Regions from separate parts of the Rhizobium sp. LjRoot258 genome, predicted to be linked through region 1. Evidence: predicted binding sites of a transcription regulator. Region 1 holds the regulator's gene; each other region holds the start of a gene.
The links. Region 1 encodes LexA, which represses DNA repair genes until DNA is damaged. Its sites were predicted from a motif close to TGTTCNNNNTGTGTTCNG; they were not measured.

Region 1 (7,650 bases):
ATTTTCTGCGAGAGACGGCAGCGATTTTGGCGCGATCAACGGGCAGCAAGAAAATGGGAGAAAAGAATGACTGAGGAAGCCAAGACTTCGCTCTCTTCGGCGGATATCACCGAGATCATGAAGCTGCTGCCGCATCGTTATCCGTTCCTGCTTGTGGACCGGATTATCGAGATCGATGGCGACGATTCCGCGATCGGCATCAAGAACGTGACGGCAAACGAACCGCACTTCACCGGTCACTTTCCGGGGTCGCCGATCATGCCGGGTGTTCTGCTCATCGAGGGCATGGCTCAGACGGCCGGCGCGATCTGCGCCAAGAAGCAGGGTGAGACCGGCAACCTGGTCTACTTCATGACGATCGACAATGCCCGCTTCCGCAAGCCGGTCGTTCCCGGTGATCGCGTCGAATATCACGTGAAGAAACAGAAACAGCGCGGTAATATCTGGAAGTTCCATTGCGATGCTAAGGTTGATGGAGCGCTCGTCGCTGAAGCCGACATCGGGGCGATGATCGTTCGCAAGGATCAGGCATGAGCACTATAGCAGCCACCGCCAGCATTCACGCTATGGCCGTCGTCGAAGATGGCGCCGTGATCGGCGAGAACGTCAAGATCGGCCCTTTTTGCCATGTCGGCCCGAAGGTCGTGCTGGGCGATAACGTGGAACTGCTGACGCACGCGGTTGTGTCCGGCCAGACGACGATCGGAAAGGGATGCCGCATTTTCCCGATGGCCGTCATCGGCGGCGATCCGCAGAGCGTTCATCATGGCGGCGAAGAGACGACCTTGACGGTTGGCGACAACTGCACTTTCCGCGAAGGCGTGACGGTAAACACGGGTACCGCCGATTTCGGTGGTCGGACGATCGTCGGCAACAACAATCTCTTCCTGGCGAATTCTCATGTCGCCCATGATTGCAGGGTCGGAAACAACGTCATCATGTCCAACAATGTGATGCTCGCGGGTCACGTGACGATCGAGGATCGTGTCATTCTCGGTGGCGGCTGTGCCGTGCATCAGTTCACGCGTGTCGGCCGGCAGGCCTTTGTCGGTGGGCTCTCGGCTGTCAGCTATGATGTCATTCCCTATGGCATGCTCAACGGCAATCCAGGTCTTCTGAGCGGCCTGAACGTCGTTGGCATGACCCGCGCCGGTGTTGACCGGGCGACGATTCATGCCGTGCGGCGCGCCTACAAGGCGATCTTCGAAGGCGACGGTTCGATCCGGGACAATGCCGCCGCGATCAGGGAAGAGTATGCCGATTGCGAACAGGTCATTCAGATTCTCGATTTCATTGCCGCCGAAAGCGATCGCGCTCTTTCCTCTCCGACGAGGGGACAGAAAGGGTGATGCTTGGCTCTCGCTGGTGACATGACAAAAGGCCGCTTGGCAATCATCGCGGGCAGTGGCCTTCTGCCGTCTCATGTCGCCACCGCGGCGCGGCAAGCAGGTGAGAATCCCTTCATTGTTGCGCTCAAGGACGAGGCCGACCGTTCTTGGGAAGGCTTTGACCACGCAGTCATCGGCGTCGGCGATTTCGCTGCTCTCAATCGCGTCTTTGAAAGCAACGGCATCGACCGCGTCGTCATGTCTGGCGCTGTACGCCGGCGTCCGGAGTGGCGGGAAGTCCGGCCGACGCTGAAGACGCTGGTGAAATTGCCGTCGACAATCCGTACGCTGCTCGCTGGTGGCGACGATACGGTGCTGCGTATGGTTATCACCTTGATTGAAGAGAATGGACGCCGGGTCGTCGGCGCGCACGAGATCGCACCGGATCTGCTTGCATCCGTCGGTCCATTGGGCGCCTTGCAGCCAAGCGCCGACGATACGAAGGACATCATACGAGCAGCCGAAGCGGCGGATGCGCTCGGTAGGCTGGACGTTGGTCAGGGGTCGGTTTCAGTCGGCGGCCGCATCGTTGCGCTCGAAGGAGTGGAAGGCACGGACAGCATGCTGGAGCGTGTCGCGAACCTGCGGTCGGCTGGGCGAATTTCCGCGCGCCGGCGCGGCGTGCTCGTGAAACTCTGCAAGCCTCAGCAGGATATCCGCGCGGACCTGCCATCGATCGGTATTTCGACGATCGAGAACCTGCGTCAGGCGGGATTGGCCGGCGTGGCCGTTGAAGCGGGCCGCTCGCTGATCCTGGAGCGTGACGCTGTCATCAAGGCCGCGGATGAGGCTGGTATCTTCGTGTGCGGACTGGATAGGGGATTGCCATCCTGGGGGTTAGCGTGAGCGAGTCTTCGCTAAAAGTTGCTATCGTCGTTGGAGAGGTTTCGGGCGATCTTCTGGGCGCCGATCTGGTCGCGGCCCTGAAGCGGCAGTATCAAGGTCGCGTGGAGCTGATCGGCGTCGGCGGCGAGGGGCTGGACGCGCTGGGCCTGCGCTCGCTTTTCGATTTCTCCGAACTGTCGGTCATGGGCATCACACAAGTGCTTTCGAACCTGCCGCGGCTGGTTCGACGCATTCGAGAGACGGCGGCGGCGATCATCGCGGCAAAGCCGGATGTGCTTATTATCGTCGACAGTCCCGATTTCACCCATAGGGTCGCCAAGCGTGTGCGCGTGGCGCTGCCTGAACTGCCCGTCGTCAATTATGTCTGTCCAAGCGTATGGGCGTGGAAGGAATACCGCGCGCAGCGCATGCTCGCTTACGTGGACCAGGTGCTGGCAGTCTTGCCCTTCGAGCCGGAAGTGATGCGCAAGCTGGGTGGTCCGCCGACAATCTACGTTGGTCACCGTTTGACTGCCGATCCGAACCTGCTGGACGCACGGCGCCAGCGTGCGCAGACGAAACCGCGAAGTGAAACCGACCGCAAGACGGTGATGTTGCTGCCCGGTTCGCGTTCGTCCGAGATCATGAAGCTGCTGCCGCATTTTGGCGATGCCGTGAGCGAGCTGGTGGCGCGCAACGGCGACGTGCGCTTCGTTTTGCCGACCATGCCACGACGCGACCCCATGATCCGTGATCTCGTCAAGGATTGGACGACCAAGCCGGAGATCGTGACAGGGGTGGAGGCGAAGTGGCAGGCATTCGCTGAAGCGGATGCGGCCATGGCCGCGTCCGGGACTGTCGTGCTGGAGCTTGCGCTGACCGGTGTTCCCTGCATTTCGGCCTACAAGACCGACTGGATCATCAAGCTCATGACCAGCAAGATCAAGACGTGGAGCGCGGCCCTTCCGAACCTGATCGCGGACTACACTGTCGTGCCCGAATATATCAATGAAGTCGTCCGAGGCGGCAGCTTTGCACGCTGGATGGAGAAGCTTTCGGCAGATACCTTGCCGCGACGGGCGATGATGGAGGGGTTTGACGTCCTCTGGCAGAGGATGCAGACGGAAAAGCCGCCCGGAGAACACGCGGCTGAGATCGTTCTCGACGTCCTTCAAAAGAAAAAGCCCGGCCATTTCTGACCGGGCTCTTTGCTGTCTGCTGTCGCGGTTTAGCGCTTGGAGACCGGCAGGTAATCGCGCTGCGGCTCGCCGATGTAGAGCTGGCGCGGACGGCCGATACGCTGCTCCGGGTCTTCGATCATCTCGTTCCACTGTGCAATCCAGCCCACCGTGCGGGCCAGAGCAAACAACACGGTGAACATGGTCGTGGGGAAGCCCAGAGCCTTGAGCGTGATGCCGGAGTAGAAGTCGATATTCGGATAGAGCTTCTTTTCGATGAAGTATTCATCAGTGAGAGCGATACGCTCCAGTTCCATTGCAACCTCGAGCAAAGGGTCGTCCTTGACGCCGAGTTCGCCGAGAACCTCGTGCGTCGTCTTCTGCATGATCTTGGCGCGCGGATCGTAGTTCTTGTAGACGCGATGACCGAAGCCCATGAGGCGGAACGGATCGTTCTTGTCCTTGGCGCGGGCTATGTACTCCGGAATACGGTCGACAGTGCCGATCTCGGTCAGCATGTTCAGCGCTGCTTCATTGGCGCCCCCGTGAGCCGGGCCCCAGAGGCAGGCAATGCCGGCGGCGATGCAGGCGAACGGGTTTGCACCCGATGAGCCAGCGAGGCGGACCGTCGAGGTCGATGCATTCTGCTCGTGGTCGGCGTGCAGGATGAAGATGCGGTCCATGGCGCGCGACAGCACCGGATTGACGACATATTCTTCGCACGGAACAGCAAAGCACATGCGCAGGAAGTTCGAGGCGTAGTCGAGATCGTTCTTCGGGTAAACGAAGGGCTGGCCGACGTGATACTTGTAGGCCATGGCCGCAAGCGTCGGCATCTTGGCGATCATGCGCAGGCTTGCGACCATGCGCTGATGCGGATCCGTGATGTCGGTGGAGTCGTGGTAGAAGGCCGACAATGCACCGACGCAGCCGCACATGACAGCCATCGGATGCGCGTCGCGGCGGAAGCCCGTGAAGAACCGGCTCATCTGCTCATGCACCATCGTGTGATGCGTGACGCGATAGTCGAAATCCTTCTTCTGGGCCGCGGTCGGCAGTTCGCCGTAGAGAAGCAGGTAGCAGACCTCGAGGAAGTCGCCATGCTCGGCAAGTTGCTCGATCGGATAACCGCGATGTAGCAATACGCCGGCATCACCATCGATGTAGGTGATCTTCGATTCACAGGATGCGGTCGAGGTGAAACCAGGATCGTACGTGAAGGAAGCCGTGTGCTTGTACAGGGCGCCGATATCAATGACGTCAGGGCCGATCGTGCCGCTCTTGACGGCGAGATCGACTGATTTATCACCGATTTTCAGTGTTGCGCTTTGTTCCGTCATGCTGATCCTCCAAACTGGCGGTTGGCGCCATAAAAGCGCCATAGGGTTAAGCGTCGTCGACGATAGCTATATGATCGCGCGCCCAATGCCAAGTTCCCGTGATGCCATTTTGTGCATCGCAGTATCAACTTTTGGGCACTGCTGCGATGAGCCCTGCGCATAGCAGAAGCTGATGATTATCCTTGGCTTTTCTGGCTTCCGATTTTCCTTCAGATTTCAATCGATTATTGTTGCCTCGAGCCTGAAGAGCTTGCTTTGTGGTTGCAAGGGGGCTGTTTTTCGGCGCAGATGCATGCCGGGGTTGAAGCCATTTGTGAGACAGGCCGCCCCCGGCGCGGATGCGCTTGCTCGCGTGGCAGAGCGTTCTTTGTCCGGGCTCAATCTGGTCAAAAGCCTCCGCGCGCCTTCCGCACGCAATCACCCGTCTCCTGGCCAACGTGGGTTACGACCGCGACGCTCAGCTGCTCTTCGTGGTTTCGACGCGCGGTGGCGACGGAGATGGATCATGGGCGGTTCTTCGTATTTTCTCCGGTCTTCCTCGGGGCCGGCGCCGCCCTCTGGTTTGAGCTCGCAAGTGACCGGCCAACGATCCGCCTTGGGGCATGGTTTGTTGCGTTGGCGCTGATTTTCGATCAATGGCGAAGGGCGCTGGCGGCGGAGCTAGACCAGCTACCGAGTACTGAAGCGTATCGCCCCTGACCGGCGGCGGGGACAGCGAAGGCCAAGCTCCAGGACTCTCGGATGAGGAATTGCGTCATGCCCGCAATGCGTTGCGGCAGCCTCTGCGACGGGCGTTGAAAACCGCGTCGTTTGCCTGAAAGGCGCCTGGCGCACCGCCCCGCACGATAGCGGCTACGTTCTGACAATCGTCGAAAACCTCGCTTACGTCGGCGCTGCGTGCGATACCGCCGATATCGTCGTGACGCCCGTTCGCCTGCGTGCGACCGAATGCCGGTCGGGCGCACTGCTGTTCACCGGAGAAATCCTGCGCGGCTCTGGCGCCGCCGAGGGGATAGACGACCTGGGCTCACCCGTCGTTACGGCCGCCTATACCACGCTTGACCGCCCCTGGATGCCGCATCGGGCGTACAACTGGCGAAGCGGCACGTTTGACGGTGAGCCGCCTGCCTCTAATGATAACGACGAATGAGGCCGACGAGCTTGCCCTGAACCTTGACGCGGTCGGGTCCAAAAATACGCGTTTCATAAGCCGGGTTCGCGGCCTCAAGCGCAATGGAGGCGCCCTTCCGGCGGAAGCGCTTGAGGGTCGCTTCTTCGTCATCGACGAGTGCGACAACGATGTCGCCGGGATTTGCGGTGCTGCCATTGCGAATGATCACCGTGTCGCCATCGAAAATGCCCGCTTCGATCATCGAGTCGCCCTTGACCTCAAGCGCATAGTGCTCGCCTGGGCCAAGCATGTCGGCCGGAACCGTGATGTCGTGAGTATTGTTCTGGATTGCCGAAATCGGCACACCGGCGGCGATCCGTCCCATAACCGGTACAGAGGCGGAGCTGCCGTTGTCGGCATGTGCTACCGGTTTCGGTGGCGCAACCGGTTGCGGTTTGCCGAGACTGCCTTCGATGACGCTCGGCGAAAAGCCGCGGCGGGGTTGCAAGCTCGGGTTATATGCCTCTGGAAGCTTGATGACCTCCAGGGCGCGGGCCCGATTCGGCAGTCGGCGAATGAAGCCACGTTCTTCGAGCGCTGTAATCAGCCGATGAATGCCTGACTTCGACGCGAGGTCCAAGGCATCTTTCATTTCATCGAAAGAAGGGGGGACACCGGACTCCTTCATTCGCTCGTGAATGAAGAGAAGAAGCTCCTGTTGTTTGCGCGTCAGCATCGAAGTTGAACCCCAGAGTCGTGAAACAAAGCCAGAACAGACACTATATGTTCCATATGTGTTCCGCAAGTGCCTAAATTTTCGTAAAACTTGCCCGCAACTTGTTCAGTTTTCTCAGCTCATTTGACTGAAAGCGCCGAAGGGGGTTGCATTGTCCTGCTACCCGGCGCACATCTTCGCAAATTCCGGAGAGTTGCTATGAGCGAAGCGCATCCGCTGGACCACATCGTGCTGCCGGTCTCCAATATTGGGCTCGCGCGCGAACGTCTCGGAAAACTAGGATTCACCGTCGCGCCCGATGCCCGGCATCCGTTTGGAACCGAGAACGCCTGCATATTCTTCTCCGACGAAACTTACCTAGAGCCCCTGGGGGTCGCCAGCGCGGAACTGCACGAGGCGTCGGCAAAGAAAGGGAATGTCTTCACCGCGCGTGATCGCGCCTTTCGGTTTCGATGCGGGGATGATGGATTCTCTGCCGTGGTCTTCGCGACCGCAGATGCCGATCGCGACCACGCTCGGTTCCTTTCCGAAAGGATCAATGGCGGCGAGATGCTGCAGTTCGAGCGACCGATGAAGATGCCCGATGGATCGGAGGCCACAGCCGCGTTCAAGCTCGCTTTCGCGGTGGATCTGCGGGCTCCGGACTTCTTCTTTTTCACGTGCCAACGGGTCAATCCGCTGCCGGCCGATCGAAAAGCGCTGCATGTGCACGCAAACGGCGTCCATGGGATCGCAGAGATCGCTCTGGTCTCGCCAGATCCCAAGGCGTTCGGATCATTCGTACGCGCAGCGGCGCACAGCCCGGTCATTGTCAACGACGCCTTCGGCGTGAGCGTCGTCACTCCGAATGCCAGGATCAGCATTCTATCCCCCGATGGATTGTATGCCTATTTCGACCTTCCTGCAGCGTCGACCGATCGCGGCCTGAGAGGCATTGCCATCGTCTTCAAGGTCGACGATCTTGCCGTGACAGAAGCGCATTTGGCTGCTAACGGGATGACCTACACGCGCAAAAACAATCGAATTCTGGTGAAGGCGGCTGCCGGGCAGGGCGCGCTCTTCGCCTTTGAGG
Region 2 (7,650 bases), 940 kb from region 1:
TGCCGACGTGCTCGGCATCGAGCCGGTGTCGCATCGTTGGGTATCGCGTTTTGAGTTGGAGACCGCCGGCGAATTCATCACGCTGAAGCCCGGCGAGAGCCGAAATTATGCGCTCAGCTTCGCCTTCGTTTGAGTGATCTGCGGTTGACGCTGGGCATGGGGCGGCGTAGTCATTCAGCCCACGATTTCAGGAGGATTAGCGATGGACATTCGCCAGATCGACGACGAATATTCGGTTTCCGGGCAGATTGCGGTCGAGGATCTCGATCAGATCAAGGCCATGGGCTTCAAATCGATCGTTTGCCATCGCCCGGACGATGAGAGCCCGGATCAGACGCCGTATGCCCGCATCGAAGCGCGCGCAAAGGAACTCGGCCTCGATATCGCGCATGTGCCGGTCGGCTCGATGGGGGTCACCGAAGAGGCAATTGCCGGTATGGTCGACGCGCTCGATGAATTCCCGCGCCCGATGCTCGGCTACTGCCGTTCCGGCGCCCGCTCCACAGCGATCTACCAAAAGACGCATCATATTCGCGCCTAGTGTCGGCCACTGAACCAAGTCCGGCGCCGCTTGATCTCAGCGGCGTCTTTCGTTTCGCAAACAGGAGAACACCATGAGCATCAAGCGCATCGACGCCGGCGCCCGCATGAGCGGCGCCGTCATCCACGGCAACACCGTCTACCTCGCTGGCCAGGTCGGCGAAGGCGAAAGCGTCACCGAACAGTGCAAGTCGGCACTGGCCGAAGTTGATCGCCTGCTCGCCGCTGCCGGCTCGAACAAGTCCAAGATCCTGCAGACGCTGATCTATCTCTCCGACATGTCCTACTTCGCGGAAATGAACGCTGCCTGGGAAGCCTGGGTCGATCCGGCAAACACGCCGGCTCGTGCCACCAGCGAAGCCAAGCTCGCTGCGCCGAAGTACAAGGTCGAGTTCACGGTTACGGCCGCCATCGACTAAGGTCGACAGCACCGCGATTTCCAAGGCCGGTGGGTTTCGCTCACCGGCTTTTTGTTTGGGCAATTTCGGAAAGCGTGCGCGTTGGCGTAATCGCCTCCGGATCGAGTTTTACTTCGATGATCGACGGCTTGCCACTTGCGCGGGCGCGCTCGAAGGCGGCTGCGAAGCTCTCGGTCGCCTCGACCGTTTCGCCGTGGCCGCCGTAAGCGCGCGCAAGCGACGCAAAGTCTGGGTTGGTGAGGTCCGTGCCGCTGACGCGACCCGGATATTCCCGCTCCTGATGCATGCGGATGGTGCCGTAGATGCCGTTGTTGATGACGATGGCGATGATCGGCAGGCTATAGCGAACGGCAGTCGCAAATTCCTGGCCGTGCATCAGGAAACAGCCGTCTCCGGCAAAACAGATGACCTCGCGTTCGGGAAAGAGCCGCTTGGCAGCAACCGCAGCCGGTAGGCCGTAGCCCATGGAACCTGATGTCGGAGCGGCCTGGGTGTTGAATTGACGGAAGCGATGGAACCGATGCAGCCAGGTGGCGTAGTTTCCCGCGCCGTTGGTAAATATTGCATCCGGGCGCGTGTTTGCCTCGATCCACTCCATGATCGGCCCCATGTGCACTGGACCGGGACCGCTCTGCGGCGGCGTCGACCACGCAATGTAGGCCTGGTGCATCCGTTCGGTGCGCTCCGCCCATCTGAGTTCGCTTGGTGCCTCAAGATCAATAAGATCTGCAACGAAGTCACTCGGGCTTGCGCAGATTGCGAGGTCGGGCCTGTATACACGGCCGAGCTCCGAAGGATCGGGATGAATGTGGACGAGCGACTGCTGCGGATAGGGGATGTCGATCAGCGTATAGCCGGAGGACGGCATTTCTGACATCCGGCCACCTAGTAGGATCAGCAGGTCGCTCTCCCTGATCTCTTTGGCGAGCGCAGGATTGATGCCGATGCCGACATCACCGGCATAGTTCGAGTGGAGATGGTCGAACAGCATCTGCCGACGGAACGAGCAGCCGACAGGCAGGGCGAAGCGTTGCGAGAAGGTTTTCAGGTCGGCCACTGCATCCGCATCCCAGCGCGTGCCGCCGACGATGACCATCGGTCGCTCCGCCTTCAGCAGTCGCAGGTAAAAGTCGTCAATTTGGCGACGACCGGGATGCGCTTCGACGCGCGAATGGCGCTTGGCGCGGGGCGCCTCCACTTTGTCACGCAGCATGTCTTCGGGCAGTGACAATACAACGGGGCCGGGACGACCGGATGTGGCGATCGCAAAGGCGCGGGTGACGAACTCCGGAATGCGAGCAGCATCGTCGATCTCCCCAACCCATTTGCTGAATTCGGTCAAGGCGCGGCGGAACTCGACCTCCTGGAAGGCCTCCCGCTCGCGGGCGTCGCGCTGCACCTGTCCAATGAAGAGGATCATCGGAATGGAATCCTGCCTGGCGATGTGCAGCCCCGCCGTGGCGTTTGTGGCGCCCGGGCCGCGGGTAACCATGCAGATGCCAGGCTCGCCGGTGAGCCTGCCCCATGCATCGGCCATCATGGCCGCGCCACCCTCCTGACGGCAGACCACTACGTCGATATCGCTGTCTAAGAGCGCATCGAGAACGGCAAGGAAACTCTCGCCGGGCACGCAGGAGAGGCGTTTCACCCCATTCGCTTTCAAGGCCTCGACGATTAGTTCCCCGCCGGTTTTCTTCATGATGGTCTCTTCCCCTCCAGTTCGGCGAGTTCCGCCAGAACCTCCTGCTGATGCTCTCCCAGCCGCGGACTCGGCCTCTCGTAACGCAAGGGCGTTTGCGACAGCACGACCGGCGTCCTCACGCCGGGAATGACGGTACCCTTTGCGTCGGCCAGATCCACCCGCAGCCCGCGCGCCTGGACTTGTGGATCGTCGAACATTTCCTCGATCGTGTTGATCGCACCGGCCGGAACCGCGTCCGCCGCGCAAGCCCTCAGCAGGTCGGCCTTCTGCCATTGCAGCGTTTCCGTCGAGACCAGCCTGCGAACTTCGTCGCGGTTTGCAACGCGCGCTTTGTTCGTCGAAAAGCGTGGATCGTCAGCAATACCCTCGAGGCTGAGGATCGTGCACAAACGGCGGAATTGGCCGTCGTTGCCTACGGCCAGGATCAGATAGCCATCGGCGGCTGGAACAACTTCATAGGGTGAGATATTCGGATGTGCGTTTCCAAGCCGGGTCGGGGCACGGCCGGAGACAAGATAGTTCATGTTCTGGTTCGCAAGCACTGCCGATTGAACGTCGAGCAGCGCCATGTCGACCAGCTGCCCTTCGCCGGTTTTCTGCGCGTGAATGAGCGCCGCCTCGATGGCTGCGACCGCATAGATTCCGGTAAAAATGTCGGCGATCGCGACGCCTGCCTTCATCGGCTGTCCGTCCGGCTCGCCGGTGATCGACATGAAACCGGACAAGCCTTGCACGATATAGTCGTAGCCAGCGAGGCTGGCATACGGGCCGTTCAGACCGAAACCCGTGATCGAGCAATAGACGAGCCTCGGATTGGTCGTCTTCAAGCTTTCGTAATCGAGACCGTATTTCACCAGCCCGCCGTGCTTGAAGTTCTCGATGACGACGTCGGCCGTAGCGACAAGACGGCGGACGAGCGCCTGATCTTCTTCGCGCTTCAGGTCGGCGGTGATCGAGCGCTTGCCTCGGTTGGCAGCGTGGTAGTAGGCGGCGGACAGGTTTTCGCCGTCGGCGCCCTCGACGAAGGGTGGTCCCCAGTGGCGTGTGTCATCGCCTCCATCCGGGTTTTCGATCTTGATCACATCGGCGCCGAGATCGGCCAGCATCTGGCCCGCCCATGGGCCGGCGAGCACGCGTGCGAGCTCGATGACGCGGATGCCGGTCAGCGGTGGTTTCTTGGGCTGATGGTCCGTCATGTTCCTCCCACGAGCAGATCAGGGCGCCAGCGCCGATTGAGGTGTATCGGATACCGGCTTCGATGCAAAGCGCCGCTCTCGCCAGATGATGTACAAGCCCGATGCGATGATGATCAGGATGCCAAGCCACTTGACCGCATCCGGAAAGTCGCCGAACACGAGCCAGGCGAAAAAGGTTGCCGACACGATCTCGAAATACTGCAGCGGTGCCAATGTCGAGGCGGGCGCTGCGCGGTAGGCATAGACGCCGAAGATGCCGGCAATGGCCGCCGTGACACCGACGCCGAGCAGGTAGAGATAGCCACGGCCATCTGGCATCGCCGCGTCAAAGACGTCAGAACCCGTGCCGCTGCCGAACGCAAGCAGGATGGCGCAGAACAGCAGACCCCAGATGCCCATCTGAAGCTGCATCGCCCACGGGTCTTCCCGGTGCGAAAGCACGCGGGTCATCAAGGCGAAGATGGCAATGCAGAAGGCGCTGACGACAGGCAGGAGCGCGACGTAGCCGACCTCTTGGAAGCTCGGCTGGATGATCAGCATCGCGCCGAAAAAGCCGACGCCGCAGGCGGTGTAGCGGCGCCAACCGATTGTCTCCTTGAGGAAGATGCTGCTCAGGATCGTCAATATGATGGGCTCGACGAAAAAAATCGCGATGGCATCGGCAACCGGCATGTACTTCAGCGTCGTGACAAAGGAGACCATGGAGATGGTTATGATGGCGCCCCGGATGGCATGAAAGATGTTGGCGCGCCAGGAGAAGGTCTTCCAGCTTCCGCGCCAGATGACGATCGGCAGCATGCAGAAGGCCTGCACGACAAAGCGCGCGGCTGTGATTTCTGCCGCGGGAATCGTGGCTATCGCGAGCTTGGAAAAGATGTCGATGATCGGCGAGACAAGCACCGACAGGAACATCAGCAGAATGCCGGTCGACACCTCCGAAGCGGCGGCGGGGCGGGAAAAAATACCGTTGCTCATCGCGAAAATCCTTCAGTTCAGGATCTTGCGATCGCTTCGTCGCACCAGTCGGCGAATGCAGCGATAGCCGCGTCCGCTCCAATTTCATTCAGCGTTTCGTGGCGCATGTCCTGATATATCTGGGTCGTGATAAGGGAGAAGCCATGGGCTTTCAAATGGTTTGATAGCCAGATCACCGCTTTTCCGCCATCTGTCGCCGGGTCCTGCCCGCCGCCGACAAGGTGGATCGGTATCTGCTTCGGCAGCCGGTCCAGATGCGTCATTTGCGGGGCGCGAAACGTCAGTTCGAAAATATCGAGCCAGAGTGACACCGAGGCATCGAAGCCGCACAGCGGGTCCGCGATATACTTGTCGACTTCGGCAGGATCGCGGCTTAGCCAATCAAACTCTGTTCGACGGCCGGCGATGGACTTGCCCCAGGTGGCGAAGGTGAGTTTCGGCAGGATGCCGCTTGGAACATCGGAGCCCTTCAGCGCACGTTCGGCGAGCAGGATCGCCTGCGCAGCCCGCCCGGCGATACCGGGGTTGAAGTTCGAGTTCCAGACTGCAACGGCATCGTATTTCTCTGGATGCGTGACTGCAGCATTCAGCGCAATGAGGCCTCCCATCGAATGTCCGAAAAGGATGACCGGCAAGCCGGGATATTGCCTCACAGCATGCTCACGGACGGACGAGACGTCATCAATTACCTGCCGAACGCCATCGCGACGGGCGAACCGTCCGATTGGCGCATCGGGCGCAGTCGTCTCGCCATGCCCCCGGTGATCGAACGCGAAGACATGGTAGCCACGGGCCGCCATGGCTGCTGCAAAACGGGAATAACGCTTGGAATGCTCGGCCAGCCCATGAGACACAAGGATAATTCCGCGTGCCTCCGATCGTGCCGGCTCATGATGAAAGCCAAGCGAGGCATTCGCCGCTTCAAGGCGTTGCGTTTCTGCGAACATCTTACTCTCCCATTGCCGGGAAGAGACCAGATCGGCCATGAAATGCAACACGTCCAAATATTTATGCCACAGGATTTTCGCGCCCTGCGAATTGAGGTTGCGAAATTGAACTCGCCATGATCTCCTGTTCATGAATTGTTCTTTTGGGGGATGAGGATGAGGAATCCGTTTCTGCGCGTGGCTGTATTCTTGATTGCAATTGCGGCTGGTGTTGCGGAGGCCCAGGATGCGGGCGGAAAGACGCGCTTGATTCTGGCGGCCAGCTGGCAGCCCGCCTTCTGTGAAACCAACCAGCGCAAGCCGGAATGCAGCACTCAGACCAAGGACAGATTCGATGCGACCAATTTCTCGCTGCACGGGCTCTGGTCGATGCGGAAGGAGTACTGCGACGTCTCCGGCAGTCTGCGGACGGCGGACAAGAACGGCGATTGGCGCAAGCTGCCCGAGGTGGAGTTGTCTACTGCGACCAGGGCTGCGCTCGAGAAAATAATGCCTGGAACGCAATCGGGCCTGGAGCGACACGAGTGGATCAAGCACGGCTCCTGCACCAGGATGAGTGCCGACGACTATTTTGCCACGTCGGTCCGTCTGATCGATGAGCTGAACGCCTCGGCGGTCCGCGATTTGTTCGCGGCCAGTATCGGCAAGGCGCTGACGGCGGAGGCGATCAAGGCTGCATTCGACAAGAGCTTCGGCCCTGGCGCCGGCGATCGCGTCAAGATGAGTTGCCGACGCGCCGGCGGAGGGGACCGCGTCATCAGCGAGCTCACGATCGGCCTGTCGCAGGACGCGACATCGGATGACAAAGCAAGCCTGCGCGACCTCATTCAAGGGGCAGGGCGGACGTCGTTCGGCTGTGATGAGGGCGTCGTGGATGCTGCAGGGTTTTGAACCGCCTCTCACCGAAGACTGAGGCCGGCCGATCGACACTCCTCGATCGGCACGAGTTCCCGCCGATCTCTATAGAGCCTATGACGCTGATCTAGACGAGCACACCGAGTTCCATTCTCCGCGATGCTCACAAAAGCCTCTGGTTTTTGGCCGTCGCGCGTTGCTCCTTGGTCCCAATTCGCCTACATAGCGGCAAAACTTAAATCCCCCCGCGGAGCGAATTATCAATGGCACGTCAGTTCATCTACCATATGGCCGGCCTCAACAAGGCGTACGGCAACAAGAAGGTGCTGGAAAACATCCACCTTTCTTTCTATCCGGATGCCAAGATCGGTATCCTCGGCCCGAACGGTGCTGGTAAGTCGACGGTGCTGCGCATCATGGCCGGTCTTGACAAGGAATTTACCGGCGAGGCGTGGCTTGCCGAAGGCGCAACACTCGGCTACCTCGCACAGGAGCCGCAGCTCGATGCTTCCAAGACCGTTCTCGAGAACGTCATGGAAGGCGTTGCGCCGAAAAAGGCGATCCTCGATCGCTACAACGAGCTGATGATGAACTATTCCGACGAGACGGCGGAAGAGGGCGCCAAGCTCCAGGACGTCATCGACAGCCAGAACCTCTGGGACCTCGAGAGCCAGGTGGAAATGGCAATGGATGCGCTGCGGTGCCCACCGGGCGACTCCACGGTCGAAAAGCTCTCTGGTGGTGAGAAGCGCCGCGTGGCACTCTGCCGCCTGCTGCTCGCGCAGCCGGACCTGCTACTGCTCGACGAACCGACCAACCACCTCGACGCGGAGACGATCGCCTGGCTTGAAAAGCACCTGCGCCAATATCCCGGTGCAGTCCTGATGATCACCCACGACCGCTACTTCCTCGACAACGTCACGGGCTGGATTCTCGAACTCGACCGCGGTCGCGGTATCCCATACGAAGGCAACTACTCCGCTTATCTGCAGGCGAAGGCCAAGCGCATGCAGCAG
Region 3 (7,650 bases), on a different contig from region 1:
AGTGTCGGTCCTCCGGAAAATCCTCCAGTCCAAACCTTGCGCCTTCACCTCCGTTATCCGATCGCTTGTCGCCGCCGAAGGAACTTCCATCGCGATGGGGCCGTGCCGCGGAGCTAGACCATCGCGAGCCGCGTTTTGCCGCCACAGGGCTGCATTGCAGGCGATCGTCGATGACGTTGTCTCCCTCACCTGAAATCCCGTGTCTTCACCTTGATCGCCTCGAGATGCAGATAGGGATCGACGATGTCGCGCGGGCGCGGCCCCTTCGGCAGCCCGCGCGGATCGGGCGCCGGCGATCCATGGTGAAACTCGTCGCCTCGCCCGTGCGGAAGCGGAAAGACGGCCTCTCGGTCGCCGACGCTTGCAAGATCGGCAGAAAGATCACTCAGCCGGTGGGCAACGAGATGCACCACGTCGCCTTCCCGCTGGATGCGGCCATAGACGCCGAGCATGCCCGCGCCGAGCACGATGCGTCGGTACTTCTCGAAGGTCTTCACCCAGACGACCAGATTGGCAATCCCGGTCTCATCCTCGATGGTGATGAACATTACACCCTTGGCAGATCCCGGCCGCTGGCGAACGAGCACGAGGCCGGCAGCTTCGAGCCATGTGCCGTCGCGTGCCTGCATCGCATCACGGCACGTGGCGATGCGACGCTTGGCAAGATCGTCGCGGAGGAACGAGACTGGATGGCAGCGCAAGGTCAGCCCGACATGGCCGTAATCCTCAACGACCTCGCCGCCGGCCGTCATGGGTCTTAACGCCACCACCGGCTCATTGAGCTCTGATACCGTCTGGTCTTCACGAGCTGAGGCGGCGGCAAACAGCGGCAAAGGCTCGTCGCGCAGCGCCTTGATCGCCCAGAGCGCTTCACGTCGCGCGAGCCCCAGCGATGGCTGGAAGGCATCGGCCTCCGCCAGTTCGACGAGCGAGGCGGCTGGCACGCCGGCGCGGCGCCAGAGATCATCGACAGAAGTGAAGGGCAATCCTGCACGCGCCGCGACGATCGCCGCCGCATCGTTATTGGCGAGCCCCTTGACCATACGCAGGCCAAGGCGGACGGCGAACCGGCTTTCGTCTTCCGTGGCCTCAAGCGTGCAGTCCCAGCGACTGGCATTGACGCAGACGGGGCGGACGTCAACGCCATGATCCCGCGCGTCGCGCACGATCTGGGCGGGTGCATAAAAGCCCATTGGCTGTGCATTGAGGAGTGCCGCGCAGAAGACATCCGGATGCCAGCATTTCAGCCAGGACGAGGCGTAGGCGATCAGCGCGAAGGAGGCCGCATGACTTTCGGGGAAACCGTAGCTGCCGAAGCCTTCGAGCTGCTTGAAAGTCTTCTCCGCGAACTCCGGTGCATAGCCATTTGCCACCATGCCGGCGATCAGTTTCTCGCCGAACCTCGAAACACCGCCCGTATGCTTGAAGGTCGCCATGGCGCGGCGCAGCTGATCGGCCTCGCCCGGCGTGAAACCGGCGCATTCGATCGCCACCCGCATCGCCTGCTCCTGGAAGAGCGGCACGCCGAGCGTCTTGCCGAGCACCTTTTCCAGTTCCGGCTTCGGATAGACCACCGCCTCCTTACCCTCCCGGCGCCTGAGGTACGGGTGCACCATGTCGCCCTGGATCGGGCCAGGTCGGACGATTGCCACTTCGATGACGAGGTCATAGAAGGTGCGCGGCTTGATCCGCGGCAGCATCGACATCTGCGCCCGGCTTTCGATCTGGAAGGTGCCGAGCGTGTCCGCCTTCCTGATCATCGCATAGGTGCGTGGGTCTTCGGCCGGAATGGTCGCAAGATCGAGATTGATGCCCTTGTGTTCGGCGAGAAGATCGAAGCCGCGCTTCATGCAGGAAAGCATGCCAAGCGCCAGGCAATCGACCTTCATGAACTTCAGGATGTCGATATCGTCCTTGTCCCATTCGATCACCTGCCGGTCGACCATCGCCGCAGGCTCGATCGGCACCAGTTCGTCCAGACGGTCGCGGGTCAAAACGAAGCCGCCGGGGTGCTGCGACAGATGACGCGGCGCTCCCATCAATTGCCGGGCAAGCTCCAGTGTCAGGCGAAGGCGCCGGTCACCAAGATTGAGATTGAGCTCTTCGGCATGTTTCTCGCCAACGTCTTCGCCCCAACCCCAAACCTGGGACGAGAGCATCTTTGTCATGTCCTCCGGCAGGCCGAGTGCCTTGCCGACATCGCGAATGGCGCCTTTCGAACGGTATCGGATGACGGTGGAGCAGAGGGCGGCATGATCGCGGCCATAGGTGTCGAATACCCATTGCATGACGACTTCGCGCCGCTCGTGCTCGAAATCGACGTCGATATCCGGCGGCTCCCGGCGTTCCTCAGAGACGAAGCGCTCGAAGAGCAGGTCGTTTATGTCGGGATCGATCGATGTGATGCCGAGTACATAGCAGACGGATGAATTGGCAGCCGATCCCCTGCCCTGACAGAGAATGTCCTTTGATCTGGCGAAGCGGACAATGGAGTTCACGGTCAGGAAGTAAGGAGCATACTGGAGCCTCTCGATCAGCTGCAGTTCATGCTCGAGGTTCTTCTTGACCTTTTGCGGCAACCCTTCCGGATAGCGCCAGGCAGCACCCTCCCAGGTCAGTTGTTCCAATGTCTGCTGCGCCGTCATTTCCGGATGGGATCGTTCCTCCGGGTATTGATAGGCGAGTTCATCGAGTGAAAAGCGGCATCGCTCCATGATCTCGATGGTGCGGGCCAGCGCTTCGCGATAGCGCGGAAAGAGCCGTGCCATTTCTTCCGGCGGCTTCAGATAACGGTCGGCGTGCCGTTCGCGGCGGAAACCTGCATCGTCAATGGTGACGTTGTGGCGAATGCAGGTGACGACGTCCTGCAGGACGCGTCGCTCCGGCACATGAAACAATACGTCATTGGTGACGACCGTCTCGACATCCATGGCCGCCGCCAGGTTGGAGAGCTGGTGAAGCCGCAGCTGATCATTCGGTCGGCGGCGCAGTGTGAGCGCCAGATAGGCGCGATCACCAAAAGCTTCCTTCAAGCGGCGCAGATGCAGCTGGCAGGTTTGATCGGCTTGATCGGGGATGAAAAGGGCAATCAGGCCTTCACCATAGGCCACGAGATCGCTCCAATCGAGCCGGCATTTAGCCTTGCCGGCCCGTTTCTTGCCAAGCGACAGCAACCTGCAGAGGCGCGCATAGGCCGGCCGATCTGTCGGATAGACAAGGACCGACATGTCATCGGTGAGATCCAGGCGACAACCGACGATCAGTCGCACCCCAGTGTCCCTGGCCGCCTGATGGGCGCGCACGATGCCGGCGAGACTGTTGCGGTCGATGATCGCCAATGCCTCGATACCGAGCACTGCCGCCTGCACAAACAGTTCCTCGCAGGACGAAGCGCCGCGCAGGAAGGAAAAGTGCGACGTCACCTGCAACTCGGCATAGCGTGGCGTCTTCGTCATCCGAATATCCCATGCAGGAACCATTGGTGATTGCCGGTCTCGCCGTGCTCGCCATCACCGGAACGAAAGATCCAATAGCGTTCGCCGGCATCATCCTCGATCTGGAAATAATCGCGCACGGCTGCCAGTTCGGCATCGCCTTTCCACCACTCGCCGAAGACGCGCTCCGGCCCGTCGGCACGCCTGACCCGTCGCCGGATGCCGCGCCAGGTGAAGCTGACGGGGGGATGATCAGGCAGCAGCGCCATGGTCTCGATCAGCTCGGGGTGCGCCAGTAGTCGCGTCGGCCGTGGCCAATGATCGGGCCAGGTCTCGCCGTTGTCCGGCGCCATCGGTGCAACGCGGGCAACCGAGCGTTCGGGGACGTCGCTTGCGACCGGCGCGAAGCGGTAGAGCCGCTGCTCGCCGATGCGGTTGCCGAGAATATCGATCAGCCCGGATACGTCGGCTTCCGGTTCCCCGATCAACGAGGAAATCACCTGTCGAGCCATGAGCGGCTCGGCTTGGGTTGCCGTCAGTGACATGATCTCGATTCCGAAACCGGGATCGATGGTTTCGATCCGGTCGGTCAGCAACCGTGTCAGCCGCTTGACGTCGCGAACCGGTGTCGCGGTTCCGGCGCGGATTGCCTGATAAGAGTTGTCGACGCGGTTGAAGAGGAGATCGACGCGGCGGGCGCCGAGCGCTTTCTCCTCGAGCGCTCGGCAGAGTCGGTCCACGAGCCTGGCCGTATAGCGCGCGATCGTCTCGGCCGCTGCAATCGGCTCGCCGAAGGCACGGCGGACTTCGATGAGATCCGGCGTGCGCACCGGATCGATCGGCTCGGCGATCCTGCCCATCGCCTGGTCAAGCCGGCGGCCAAGCTCCGGCCCGAAACGCAGCGTTAGCGGCGCCCGTGGCTCACGGGCCAGCTCGTCGATCATATTGAACCCGAGGACGCGAAGGCCGTCGACGATGGCGGGATCGAGCCGCAGTGCTGCGATCGGCAGACTTCGGACAGTATCGGCCTGAGCGCCCGGTGAAACGACAAGCGTCGGATGGGCCAGAAACCGGGCACAGGCATGGGCCGCACCCCAGGTGTCGGCGACGGCCGCGCGCGCGGAAATGCCGGAGGCGAAAAAGCGGTTGACCATGCCCGACAGCATCAGCTCCTCGCCGCCATGCAGATGATCGGCACCTGTCGTGTCGATCACCAGCCCGTCGGGCGGATCAGCGGCAACGATGGGGGCATAGCGCTGCAGCGCCCAAAGCGCCAGACGATCGAGCCCCTCGGCGTCGTCGGCCGGATCGGCGTCCATAACGGTGAGACCGGAAACGAGCGCCTGCGCCTTGGTTGCCGGCATGCCCACCCTCAGACCGCCGGCGATCGCAGCCGCGTTCGCCGCCAGGACGACACGCCGGCGCTGCTGGCAGCCAACGAGGACGAGCGGCGTCTCAGGCGGAGGCGCGGCGTCGCCCAGTTTCCTCCTGAGGCGATCCGTGGACCAGCTCGGAAGGAAGAGCGATACGACCCTTGGCATCTGGAGCCTCCACTTCGAAATCTGCACTTTCGCCGGCGCGACAGCGGATCAGCTCGAGCAGCCAGCGCGCGCGGCCGACCCCTGGAACCGGCAAGGGAGAGGACGGCAGCACCGAGACCCGCCAGCGCGTGAGCGACGCTGTCGGTTGCCCGAAATCGGACGCCTCGGTCTGCCGGCGCCAGCGGCGGACGGCAATCCCGATCGTGCCTGAGCTTTCGGCGGCCAGTTGCAGTCGGCGCGAGGCGGTCATCGATAGCCGTGCAAGCTCTCCGACGACAACACCCAGCCCGCCATGACGCAGTCCCTCCTCCATGCAGGAAAGAAGCGCCTTTTCGTCGCCGGCCTCCACATAGATGACACGGCCCGGCAACAGGCCCACTTGGGCCAGCGCCGGCGCGAAGAGGTCCGGCCGCGTCACGCACCATAGAACTTTGCCCCGGTTGCGGGCGCCGACCGCCGCAGCAAACAGTGCGGCGGCGGCGCCGTCGATCGCACCGTTGCCGCCGCCGGCGACTTCATGCAGCGCACCCAGAGCCAGCCCACCACCGGGAAGACGGCCATCAATGGCCGGAACGCCGAAAGGAAGCACCGCGCGACTGCGTGTCACCCCGCCTTCAAGCCGCTCGATGCGTTCGCGCAGCTCGGCGACGACAGGGTTGACAGCGTAGTCACGCATTCGAAATGGCACCTCCTTCAGGCTTTGCAACGGCAGAAGCTGCCTATATGTTCCCTATTTGTTCTTAAATGAAAGGGGAGTCAATCAACCACCAAGCGACTGTTTTGACGAAGGCGCGCTTGACTTGAGCGTACTTGCCGATTTTCTGATGAAATGCAGCGGGATAGCTTGAAGATAATCATCGAGACGCCAAGCGAAATTTGTAGCAGGCCTCTATACATTATTGGGACACCGTTTCACGGTAGGCGTTGTCGCCGCCGGCGGCCGGAATCGACCTCATGTAGATCGTTCGGTGTGCCGTTTGGCGATCCTGGAAGCCGTCATTCGTTCATTGGGCGCTCGAAGGCAGCAGGCTGTATCGCCCCAGAGCCATCCGACAATGATCGGAAACGAAAATAAACGCGGTCGGCTTTTGCAATGAACGCGGCGCCCCGCTCGTGCACCTCTTAGACTGATATGCTAGCTACCCGTCGAAATGACGCAGCAAAGCGAAGAGGCGCGTCGCGCCGAGGAAGAGGAGGTCGTAGCGCCGCCAAGACAGGAACAGCCAGAGACGGTGCAGGATGTTGGGCGCGCGGGGATAAGGATCGATCTGTCCCGCATTGGTGGTCGGCAATGGTGTTGAGTTCGTCTTGCCTTACGGGGCATGTTCCGACCAAGCAAGAATTTAGCGCGAATAAAAAGCATAAAATTAGTGTGAATAAGATGCATGATATTAGTGTTTGCCAAAGACACGAAATTAGTGCAACAACGATGCACGGAATTAGTGGCCCACTACTCACATACCGTCGCCGGAGGCCAACATGGCGAAACCCAACGAACTGCTCGCGACATCCCTGGCTGAGCTACGAGGAGTGACCCAGAACGGCACCCGATCGGTGGTGAAATCCGAAGAGCTCAGCCGTGTGCACCGGGAACGGTTGCAGGCCAACGGCTTCCTGGAGGATATAATGAAGGGGTGGTTGGCGGTGAACTCCCGACCGTCCGCCAACAACAGAATCGATACCGCCTGGAGCACGGTGTATTGGGAATTTATTGCACGATATTTGGACGACCGCTTCCCCGACGATTGGAGGCTTTCCCCCGAGGCATCCGTTGCTCTTTGGTCTGACAATCACTCCATCCCCGCGCAGGCCATTGTCAGAAGTTCGAAGGCAAACAACCAGCTTGTGAAACTGCCAAGCAACACGTCGCTGTATCTGTTGCGAACGAGGGAAACCGAACCTGCCGAAACAAGAAACCAGTTGAGACTGATGCCGATCGAAGAGTCGATCTGCAACCTGTCACCGGAGGCCTGGAAAACGTCCGCGACCGATGTCATAGCCGCCATCGGCTCAATCCGCGGGACAAGCACGCTGCTACAACATCTGCTGGACGGCGGCCGCAGCCATGTCGGTGGCCGGATCGCAGGAGCACTCCGCCACCTCGGGAGAGCGCGGGACGCCGACACCATCATCAAGGCTCTGGAATCGGCCGGATACAACCCCCACGAGGACAACCCGTTCGACCCGACGGCCGAACTGACCAAGCTGGATGCACGGCGAACCCAGGCGCCGTCTGCTACTCGGATCAAGAACCTTTGGGCAAAAATGGGAAAAGACGCTCTCGACCACATTGGTTTCCAGCAGGTGCGGATCAACGACCGGGACGGTTACATCGCTGAAATCAACGAGCGCTATGTGGCAGACGCGCTAAATTCGCTTTCGATCGAGGGATATGAAGTTTCCGAGGAACTGATCCGGAGGGTCCAGGATGGCAAGTGGGAGCCGGACGAAAACGCCCGGGATCACGAAACCAAGAACGCACTTGCGGCCAAAGGGTACAGGCTGGCTTTCGAGGAAGTTCGGGAGGACATCAGGAAGATCCTTGATGGAGCGCCCACGGGAGAACTGCTCGAGGCACGGCACCAGGATTGGTTCCGCGCCATGTTCAGCCCCTCGGTGACCGCAGGCATCATCAAGGCACATCAGCTGGCTGGCTATCGGTCGCACAATGTCTA
Region 4 (7,650 bases), 220 kb from region 1:
CGCAGTGTCGATTTCGAAACAGGCTCGGCGGACTGGATGGGTGCGACGCTTCCCAACACGCTCTCGCGCGCAACCATGACGCGGCTCGGGATAAGCAGCCTCGAAAGCTCGATCATCAGCGGCACGCCGATCGCCAATGCTCTGAGCCGTATCCATATTCCCGAGGAGACGAGGCGCAAGATCGACGCCATGTTGACCAGCGGCTCGACACTGACGATCTCCGACACCGGCCTCGGAGCCGAGACCGGCAATGGAACCGACTTCATTACCGTTACCAAAAGCTGACGTCAGACCAACTCGACGTCAACGACACCGGGTGCTGCGCGAAGCGCCGCGGCAATCTCGGGCGTGATGCGATACTTCTGCGGGAGCTCGACCTCCACCTCGCGCTTACCCTCCTCCTTGATCACGATGAAGGAGACCAAGCCATCGCCCTTGGCATTCAGGTGCGCCGCGACCGCGCGCAGCGGCCCGGAATCGCGCACGTAGACGCGCAGGGCCTTCTGCATCTGCAGCGATTTCTCTTCCAGCGACTGTATGGTCTGCAGCCGAAGGCCGACGCCTTCCGGCCGCTCCTCCCCCGTCGCCGTGATCACGAAGGACTTTCCGGACTCCAGTACGTCACGGTATTGGTTCAGCATCTCGGAAAACAACACCGCTTCGAACTGACCCGATGAATCCGAAAACACGATGATGCCCATCTTGTTGCCGGTCCTCGTCTTGCGCTCCTGCTTGGAAATGACCGTCCCTGCAAGGCGGCCGTTGCTCGCTCCCTGCTTCACTGCCGCCGAAAACTCGGCGAAGGTCTGCACGCGCATCTTCTGCAGAATGTTCTGGTAGCTATCGAGCGGATGCGCGGTCAAATAGAAGCCAAGGACCTGGAACTCCTTGAGCAGCTTCTCGGAGGCCAGCCACGGCGAAAACGGCGGCAGCGAGATTTTCTCTGGGCCTGACGAAAGAGCGCTGCCGAAGATATCCGACTGGCCGCTCAGCTTGTTTTCCTGTGCACGCTGGGCATAACCCATGATGCGATCGAGACCGCCTGCCAGTTGCGCGCGATCGAGCCCGAAGCAATCGAAGGCACCGGCGAAGATCAGGCTTTCCAGCACGCGACGGTTCACCTGGCGCGGGTCGATGCGCAGGCAGAAATCTTCAAGGCTTGCAAACGGCGTGTCGCCGCGGACCTCCACGATATGATCGACAGCCGATTCACCGACACCCTTCAACGCTGCCAGCGCATAGTAGATCCTGTTGTCGCCAGTCTCGAAATGACGGAACGAGGTCTGCACCGAGGGCGGGATCACCTCGATCTCGAGGCGCTTTGCGTCCTGGCGGAAGTCGTTGACCTTTTCGGTGTTCGACATATCGAGCGTCATCGACGCGGCAAGGAACTCGACCGGATAATGCGCCTTCATATAGGCAGTCTGATAGGAGACGATCGCATAGGCGGCGGCGTGCGACTTGTTGAAGCCGTAGTTGGCGAACTTGGCGAGTAGTTCGAAGATGTTGTCAGCCTGCGGCTTCGACACGCCGTTCTTCACGGCGCCATCGACGAAGCGCTCGCGCTGCTGGTCCATCTCCGCCTTGATCTTCTTACCCATGGCGCGGCGCAGAAGGTCGGCTTCGCCGAGCGAGTAGCCGGACAGGACCTGGGCGATCTGCATCACCTGCTCCTGGTAGACGATAACCCCTTGCGTCTCCTTCAGCAGATAGTCGATCGTCGGATGGATCGACTCGACTTCTTCCTCGCCGTGTTTGCGGGCGTTGTATGTCGGGATGTTCTCCATCGGACCCGGGCGATAAAGTGCCACGAGCGCGATGATATCCTCGATGCAGTCCGGCTTCATGCCAATGAGTGCCTTGCGCATGCCCGCACTTTCCACCTGGAACACGCCGACCGTTTCGCCCCGCGAGAGCATCTCGTAGGTCTTCTTGTCGTCGAGCGGTATCGAGGACAGGTCGACATTGATGCCGCGCTTGGCGACGAAATCGACCGCTACCTTCAGCACCGTCAGCGTCTTCAACCCGAGGAAGTCGAACTTGACGAGGCCGGCCTGCTCGACCCACTTCATGTTGAACTGGGTGACCGGCATGTCGGAGCGCGGATCGCGATACATCGGCACCAGCTTCGACAGCGGGCGGTCGCCGATGACGATACCGGCGGCGTGGGTGGAGGCGTGGCGGTATAGGCCCTCGATCTTCTGGGCAATGTCGAGCAGGCGCGCGACGACAGGCTCCTTGCCAGCCTCTTCCTGCAGCTTCGGCTCTTCCTCGATCGCCTTCGACAGCGGCGTCGGGTTGGCCGGGTTGTTGGGAACCAGCTTGCAGATCTTATCGACCTGTCCGTACGGCATTTCCAGCACACGGCCGACATCTCGCAATGCGGCGCGAGCCTGCAGCGAACCGAAGGTGATGATCTGCGCGACCTGCTCGCGGCCGTATTTGCGCTGGACGTAGCGGATCACCTCTTCGCGGCGATCCTGGCAGAAGTCGATGTCGAAGTCGGGCATCGAGACGCGTTCCGGGTTGAGGAAGCGTTCGAAGAGCAGCGAGAAACGCAGCGGATCGACGTCGGTGATCGTCAGGGCATAGGCGACCAGCGACCCAGCACCCGAACCACGGCCCGGGCCGACGGGAATATCATGCTGCTTTGCCCATTTGATGAAATCAGCAACGATCAGGAAGTAGCCAGGGAACTTCATGCGTTCGATAACGCTGAGCTCGAACTCCAGCCGTTCGCGGTATTCCTTCTCCTCGTAACCAGGCGACATGCCGAGCGTGGCGAGGCGATTGTCCAGCCCCTCCTCCGCCTGCCGGCGCAATTCGAGCGCCTCCTCGCGTTCCGCTTCCTCGGGATCTGACGTGGCGCCCGTGAAGCGCGGCAGGATCGGCTTGCGCGTCTTGAGGATGAACGAGCAGCGGCGGGCTATCTCGATGGTGCTTTCCAGCGCTTCCGGCAGATCCGCAAACAGCTTCGCCATTTCGGCGCGGCTCTTCAGGTAGTGATCCGGCGTCAGGCGGAACCGCGTGTCGTCAGAGACGATGGCATTGTGGGCCACCGCCATCAGAGCGTCGTGCGCATCGTAGTCGTCACGGGTCGGGAAGAACGCTTCGTTGGTGGCGACCAGCGGCAGATCGTGCTCATAGGCCAGGCCAACGACCTTCTGTTCATGGCGTTTGTCATAGGTGCCGTGACGCTGCAGTTCGACATAGAGACGGTCGCTGAAATGGCGCTTCAGCAGCAGAAGGCGTGCTTCCGCCTGCGCTGCGTGCCCGTCTTTCAGCGCCATATCGATCGGCCCCGTCAAGGCACCTGTCAAAGCGATCAGGCCATCCGCTCCGATCTCATCGAGCCAGGAGGCACGAATGTGGATCGACTGACCGTTGCCCTCGCCGCCGAGATAGGCCCGACTGACGAGATCCACCAGTCGCTCGTATCCCGCGTCGGTGGCAGCCAGCAGCACCAAGGACGGGAGCTTGACGAGCGCCTGCTGTCCGCCGCGCCGCTCCGTCTCAAGGCCGTCTTCCATGTCGATCGAGACTTGGCAGCCGATGATCGGCTGCAGACCTTCATCCATTGCCTTCTGTGAGAATTCGAGGGCGACAAACAGATTGTTGGTGTCGGTGATCGCGATCGCCGGCTGGCTGTCGCCCGATGCCTTGTAGAGGATCTTCTTAAGCGGCAGCGCGCCCTCGAGCAGCGAATAGGCCGAGTGGACTCGAAGGTGAACAAAGCCCGGCGTACCGCCGATGAAACCGCTCGCCGCGTCTTTCTCCGCACCCGCCATGACATGCTTTCCGATCACCTGAATCAATCGGGTGTATTCTCAGCATTGAGGGGCCGATGTCCAGAGAAGGGAGTGCGTTTGGACCGCATGGCAGCCATGCGGTCCCCGGAATTCTTAGATTGCCATGCAGATCAGCGAAAAGCTGGCAACGAACATTGCGATGGAGGTGAATGCTGCGATATCACGGATCATGTCAGTCATTTGGCTCTCCTGTTCTCTTATGTTTTTAGTTTGTTCTGCTATTGTTCTATTGTCAACAGGATTCTTTTCCGCTCTGCTGGCCGCATGGCGATGGGAGAAAAGCATGTTTAAGTTTGTATTAATTGCTGGATTGGCTCTATCCACGGCGTTTACCGCCCGAGCCGAGCAGATTGATCCTGCACGCATCGTCGACGCGGCGACGGGCGATTGGGATGGCGACGGGCGGGTGGATCTTGCAATGTTGGTTGCTCCAGCAGACAGCACCAGCGACGATCAAATCGGCATCTACATCTATCTTCGCGACAGCGACCACGAACTGCTGCGACTTTCGCTGAGCGCGCCAAACAAGATTTGGGGCGGCACCAGTGCTGATGGGGTCTTCGGCCAGGAGCCGTCGTTGAAAGCCGTCGGCAAGTCCTCGATCGCGATACACTCGCAGAACAGCGCCATCGGCCGCGATCGCTGGGACCAAACACTGACGGTCGCCTATCGCAACAAGCAGTTCGTTGTGGCCGGTTACACTTACAATCACTACGACACGATCGACCCCAACGCCGGCAGCTCCTGCGACTACAACGCCTTGGCTGGCAAGTTGCAGAAGAATGGCAAGGACGTCAAAACCGAGCCCCGTGTCATCCCGATCGCCAAGTGGAACGACGACACAGGGCAATCGATCTGCGGGCAATAGCGTCCGTTCTTATTTTGTTCTTTACAATTGGCAACGTTGTTGAGACGCTGCCGAGCGGGAGGCAGGCCATGAATATTGCCGCATTGAACAGTTTTATCGTCGAGGCGAAGGCCAACACCTATGTCGGCGGCGGAATTCCTTCGCCGGCCTGCCGGACGGGATCGCACGACATCGGCTATCAGCGCGGCGGGTGGCGCTATCTCGACAGCTATTTCGGCGGAACCGATTTCGCCGGGCAGGAAGTGGTCTGGCTGAATGGCGAGCCGATCTGGGCGATGAACTACTTCGGACGCATCGTCGAGCATGCGCTGATTGATGGAGAACGGGCGGGAACCGTCATCAAGGCTGCGCTGTCAAAAATGTATGCCGAATACCGACGCTTTCTCGGCGGCATGGAATTCGAGCATGCCTTCGGTTTCTATGCCGATCAAAGCACGGGCGACTGCAGTCATTTCAGCGGCCGCGAAGTGATCGTCGTGAACGAGCGCAGGGCCTACGAATTGGACTACCGTGGCGGTCTCATCCACCGCTGATCAGAAATCCACGACCTTGCCGTCAGCGATGGTGACGCGCCGGTCCATGCGGGCGGCGAGTTCGTGATTGTGGGTCGCGATCAGCGCCGCCAGGCCAGATTGGCGCACCAGTGCTTCCAACGCGTCAAAGACATAGCTTGCGGTTTCAGGATCGAGGTTGCCTGTGGGCTCATCCGCCAGAAGCAGGCTCGGCGCATTGGCGACGGCGCGGGCAATCGCCACGCGCTGCTGTTCGCCACCGGAAAGCTCACCGGGGCGATGCGCGCCACGATGGCCGATCCGCATGTAGTCGAGCAACTGGCCCGCCCGCTCCTTTGCTTCCTTGCGCGGCAGGCCGGCGATCATCTGCGGCATCATGATGTTCTCGATCGCGGAGAATTCCGGCAGCAGATGATGAAACTGGTAGACGAAGCCGATTTCGTTGCGACGGATCGTGGTGCGCTTGTCGTCCGGCAAGCCGTCGCAGGCATGGCCATTAATCGTCACCTCGCCGCCATCGGGATGCTCAAGCAGGCCGGCAACATGCAGCAGCGTCGATTTTCCCGTGCCTGATGGCGCGACGAGGGCTACGATTTCACCGCTGTTCAACGTAAAATCCGCACCCTTGAGGATCGAGAGCAGCGTCTCGCCCTGGCCGTAGTGGCGCTCGACGCCGGAAAGCTTGAGAACGGTATTCCGTTTCATGAACAGGGCATTCCTTATTCGTAGCGCAGGGCCTGCACGGGATCGAGCTTGGAGGCTCGCCATGCCGGGAAGATCGTCGCGATGAAGGACAGCGTCAGGGCCATGATCACGACCGACAGCGTTTCGCTGAAGCTCATTTCGGCAGGCAGCTGGCTGAGGAAATAAAGCTGCGGATCAAACAGCACCGTGCCGGAAACCCACGAGAAAAACTCGCGGATCTTCTCGATGTTGACGCAGACGAGAACGCCGAGCAAGACACCGGCCAACGTGCCGACGACACCGATGGCGGCGCCCGTCATGAAGAAGATGCGCATGATCGCGCCGGAACTCGCGCCCATCGTGCGCAGGATGGCGATATCGCTGCCCTTGTCCTTCACCAGCATGATGAGGCCGGAAATGATGTTGAGCGCAGCAACGAGCACGATGAGCGTCAGGATCATGAACATGACATTGCGTTCGACCTGCAGGGCCGAGAAGAAGGTCTGGTTGCGTTGGCGCCAATCGGAAATCGCGATCTGACGACCGGCCGCGGCCTCAACCTTCGGCCGCATAGTGTCAATGTCGTCGGGATTGTCGACGAAGAGCTCGATGGATTGAACCAGTCCCTCGGCATTGAAATAAAGCTGCGCCTCCTCGAGCGGCATGTAGATGATCGTCGCGTCGTATTCGGACATACCGATCTCGAAAGTGCCCGAGACCTTGTAGGACTTCACGCGCGGATTGACGCCCATCGGCGTAATGTCACCTTCCGGAGACATCAAGGTGATCGTGTCCCCCGCCTGGAGTCCGAGCTGTTCGGCCATGCGCGAGCCGACCAGCACGCCTTGTCCGGCAGCAAAGCCCACCAGATCACCGGACTTGATGTTGCCGGAGACGGTTTTCACCTTGTCCAAATCTTCCGGTCGGATACCACGCACCAGCGCACCTGTGCCGGCTCCGCTTGGCCCGGCAGCGAGCGTCTGGCCCTCCACCAGCGGCAGTGCCATTTTAATGCCTGGCACGCCAGCAAGCCTATCGGTCAACGCCGGATAGTCGGTGAACGGCGTATCGACCGGTTGCACGATCATGTGACCGTTGATGCCAAGAATGCGGGAGATCAGCTCCGTGCGGAATCCGTTCATCACCGCCATGACGATGATGAGTGTAGCAACGCCAAGCATGATGCCGATGAAGGAAAAGCCGGCGATCACCGAAATAAACGCCTCCTTGCGGCGGGCGCGCAGATAGCGCCACGCCACAAGCCGTTCGAAGGCGGAAAATGGCCGGCTGGCCGGCGCCGAGCCGGATTTAGAACCCTGCTGGCTCACCGCTACATCTGCCATCCTGCCTCCGCCTTCTCAGCCCAAGAGCTTGTTGATCGCCGCGTCAATGGTCATCGTTTCGCGGGCGCCCGTCTTGCGGTCCTTCACTTCGACTTCGCCGCTCGCGACCGCGCGCGGGCCGGCGACGATCTGCAGTGGAACGCCGATCAGGTCGGCGGTCGCGAATTTCGTCCCGGCACGGTCGTCCGTATCGTCATAGAGAACGTCCTTGCCGGCGTTCGAGAGTGCAGCATAGATCTTCTCGCAGGCAGCATCGCACGCCGCATCACCGGCCTTCATGTTGATCACGATAGCATCGAACGGCGCCACGGACGCCGGCCAGATGATTCCGTTCTCGTCATGCGATGCTTCGATGATGGCGGGAACAAGGCGGGTTGGGCCGATCCCGTAGGAACCCATGTGGACAGTATGCTCCTTGCCATCCGGACCCTGCA

Region 2: a site for LexA is predicted at 5,905-5,922, ahead of ACSQ9D_RS11430 (ribonuclease T2 family protein). Genes of this name have one in related genera too.
Region 3: a site for LexA is predicted at 5,700-5,717, ahead of ACSQ9D_RS30775 (ImuA family protein). Genes of this name have one in related genera too.
Region 4: a site for LexA is predicted at 4,010-4,027, ahead of dnaE (DNA polymerase III subunit alpha). Genes of this name have one in related genera too.

What each region holds. Positions count from the first base shown of each region.
Region 1 covers NZ_CAXUST020000001.1:1,364,301-1,371,950, forward strand. The annotation lists gene lpxD (UDP-3-O-(3-hydroxymyristoyl)glucosamine N-acyltransferase) at 1-74, shown strand, start outside; gene fabZ (3-hydroxyacyl-ACP dehydratase FabZ) at 67-534, shown strand; gene lpxA (acyl-ACP--UDP-N-acetylglucosamine O-acyltransferase) at 531-1,349, shown strand; gene ACSQ9D_RS06885 (LpxI family protein) at 1,353-2,234, shown strand; gene lpxB (lipid-A-disaccharide synthase) at 2,231-3,412, shown strand; gene gltA (citrate synthase) at 3,442-4,731, opposite strand; gene lexA (transcriptional repressor LexA) at 5,862-6,578, opposite strand; gene ACSQ9D_RS06905 (VOC family protein) at 6,777-7,650, shown strand, end outside.
Region 2 covers NZ_CAXUST020000001.1:2,304,547-2,312,196, reverse strand. The annotation lists gene ACSQ9D_RS11465 (DUF4432 family protein) at 1-133, shown strand, start outside; gene ACSQ9D_RS11460 (TIGR01244 family sulfur transferase) at 203-541, shown strand; gene ACSQ9D_RS11455 (RidA family protein) at 615-959, shown strand; gene ACSQ9D_RS11450 (thiamine pyrophosphate-binding protein) at 1,000-2,658, opposite strand; gene ACSQ9D_RS11445 (CaiB/BaiF CoA transferase family protein) at 2,655-3,857, opposite strand; gene ACSQ9D_RS11440 (DMT family transporter) at 3,876-4,832, opposite strand; gene ACSQ9D_RS11435 (lysophospholipase) at 4,850-5,779, opposite strand; gene ACSQ9D_RS11430 (ribonuclease T2 family protein) at 5,936-6,670, shown strand; gene ettA (energy-dependent translational throttle protein EttA) at 6,898-7,650, shown strand, end outside.
Region 3 covers NZ_CAXUST020000003.1:473,914-481,563, reverse strand. The annotation lists gene ACSQ9D_RS30785 (error-prone DNA polymerase) at 186-3,455, opposite strand; gene ACSQ9D_RS30780 (Y-family DNA polymerase) at 3,452-4,975, opposite strand; gene ACSQ9D_RS30775 (ImuA family protein) at 4,890-5,651, opposite strand; gene ACSQ9D_RS30770 (hypothetical protein) at 6,115-6,267, opposite strand; gene ACSQ9D_RS30765 (Fic family protein) at 6,455-7,650, shown strand, end outside.
Region 4 covers NZ_CAXUST020000001.1:1,142,769-1,150,418, reverse strand. The annotation lists gene ACSQ9D_RS05710 (L,D-transpeptidase family protein) at 1-285, shown strand, start outside; gene dnaE (DNA polymerase III subunit alpha) at 288-3,788, opposite strand; gene ACSQ9D_RS05700 (hypothetical protein) at 4,093-4,677, shown strand; gene ACSQ9D_RS05695 (DUF5680 domain-containing protein) at 4,746-5,210, shown strand; gene ACSQ9D_RS05690 (ABC transporter ATP-binding protein) at 5,211-5,894, opposite strand; gene ACSQ9D_RS05685 (lipoprotein-releasing ABC transporter permease subunit) at 5,909-7,216, opposite strand; gene proS (proline--tRNA ligase) at 7,232-7,650, opposite strand, start outside.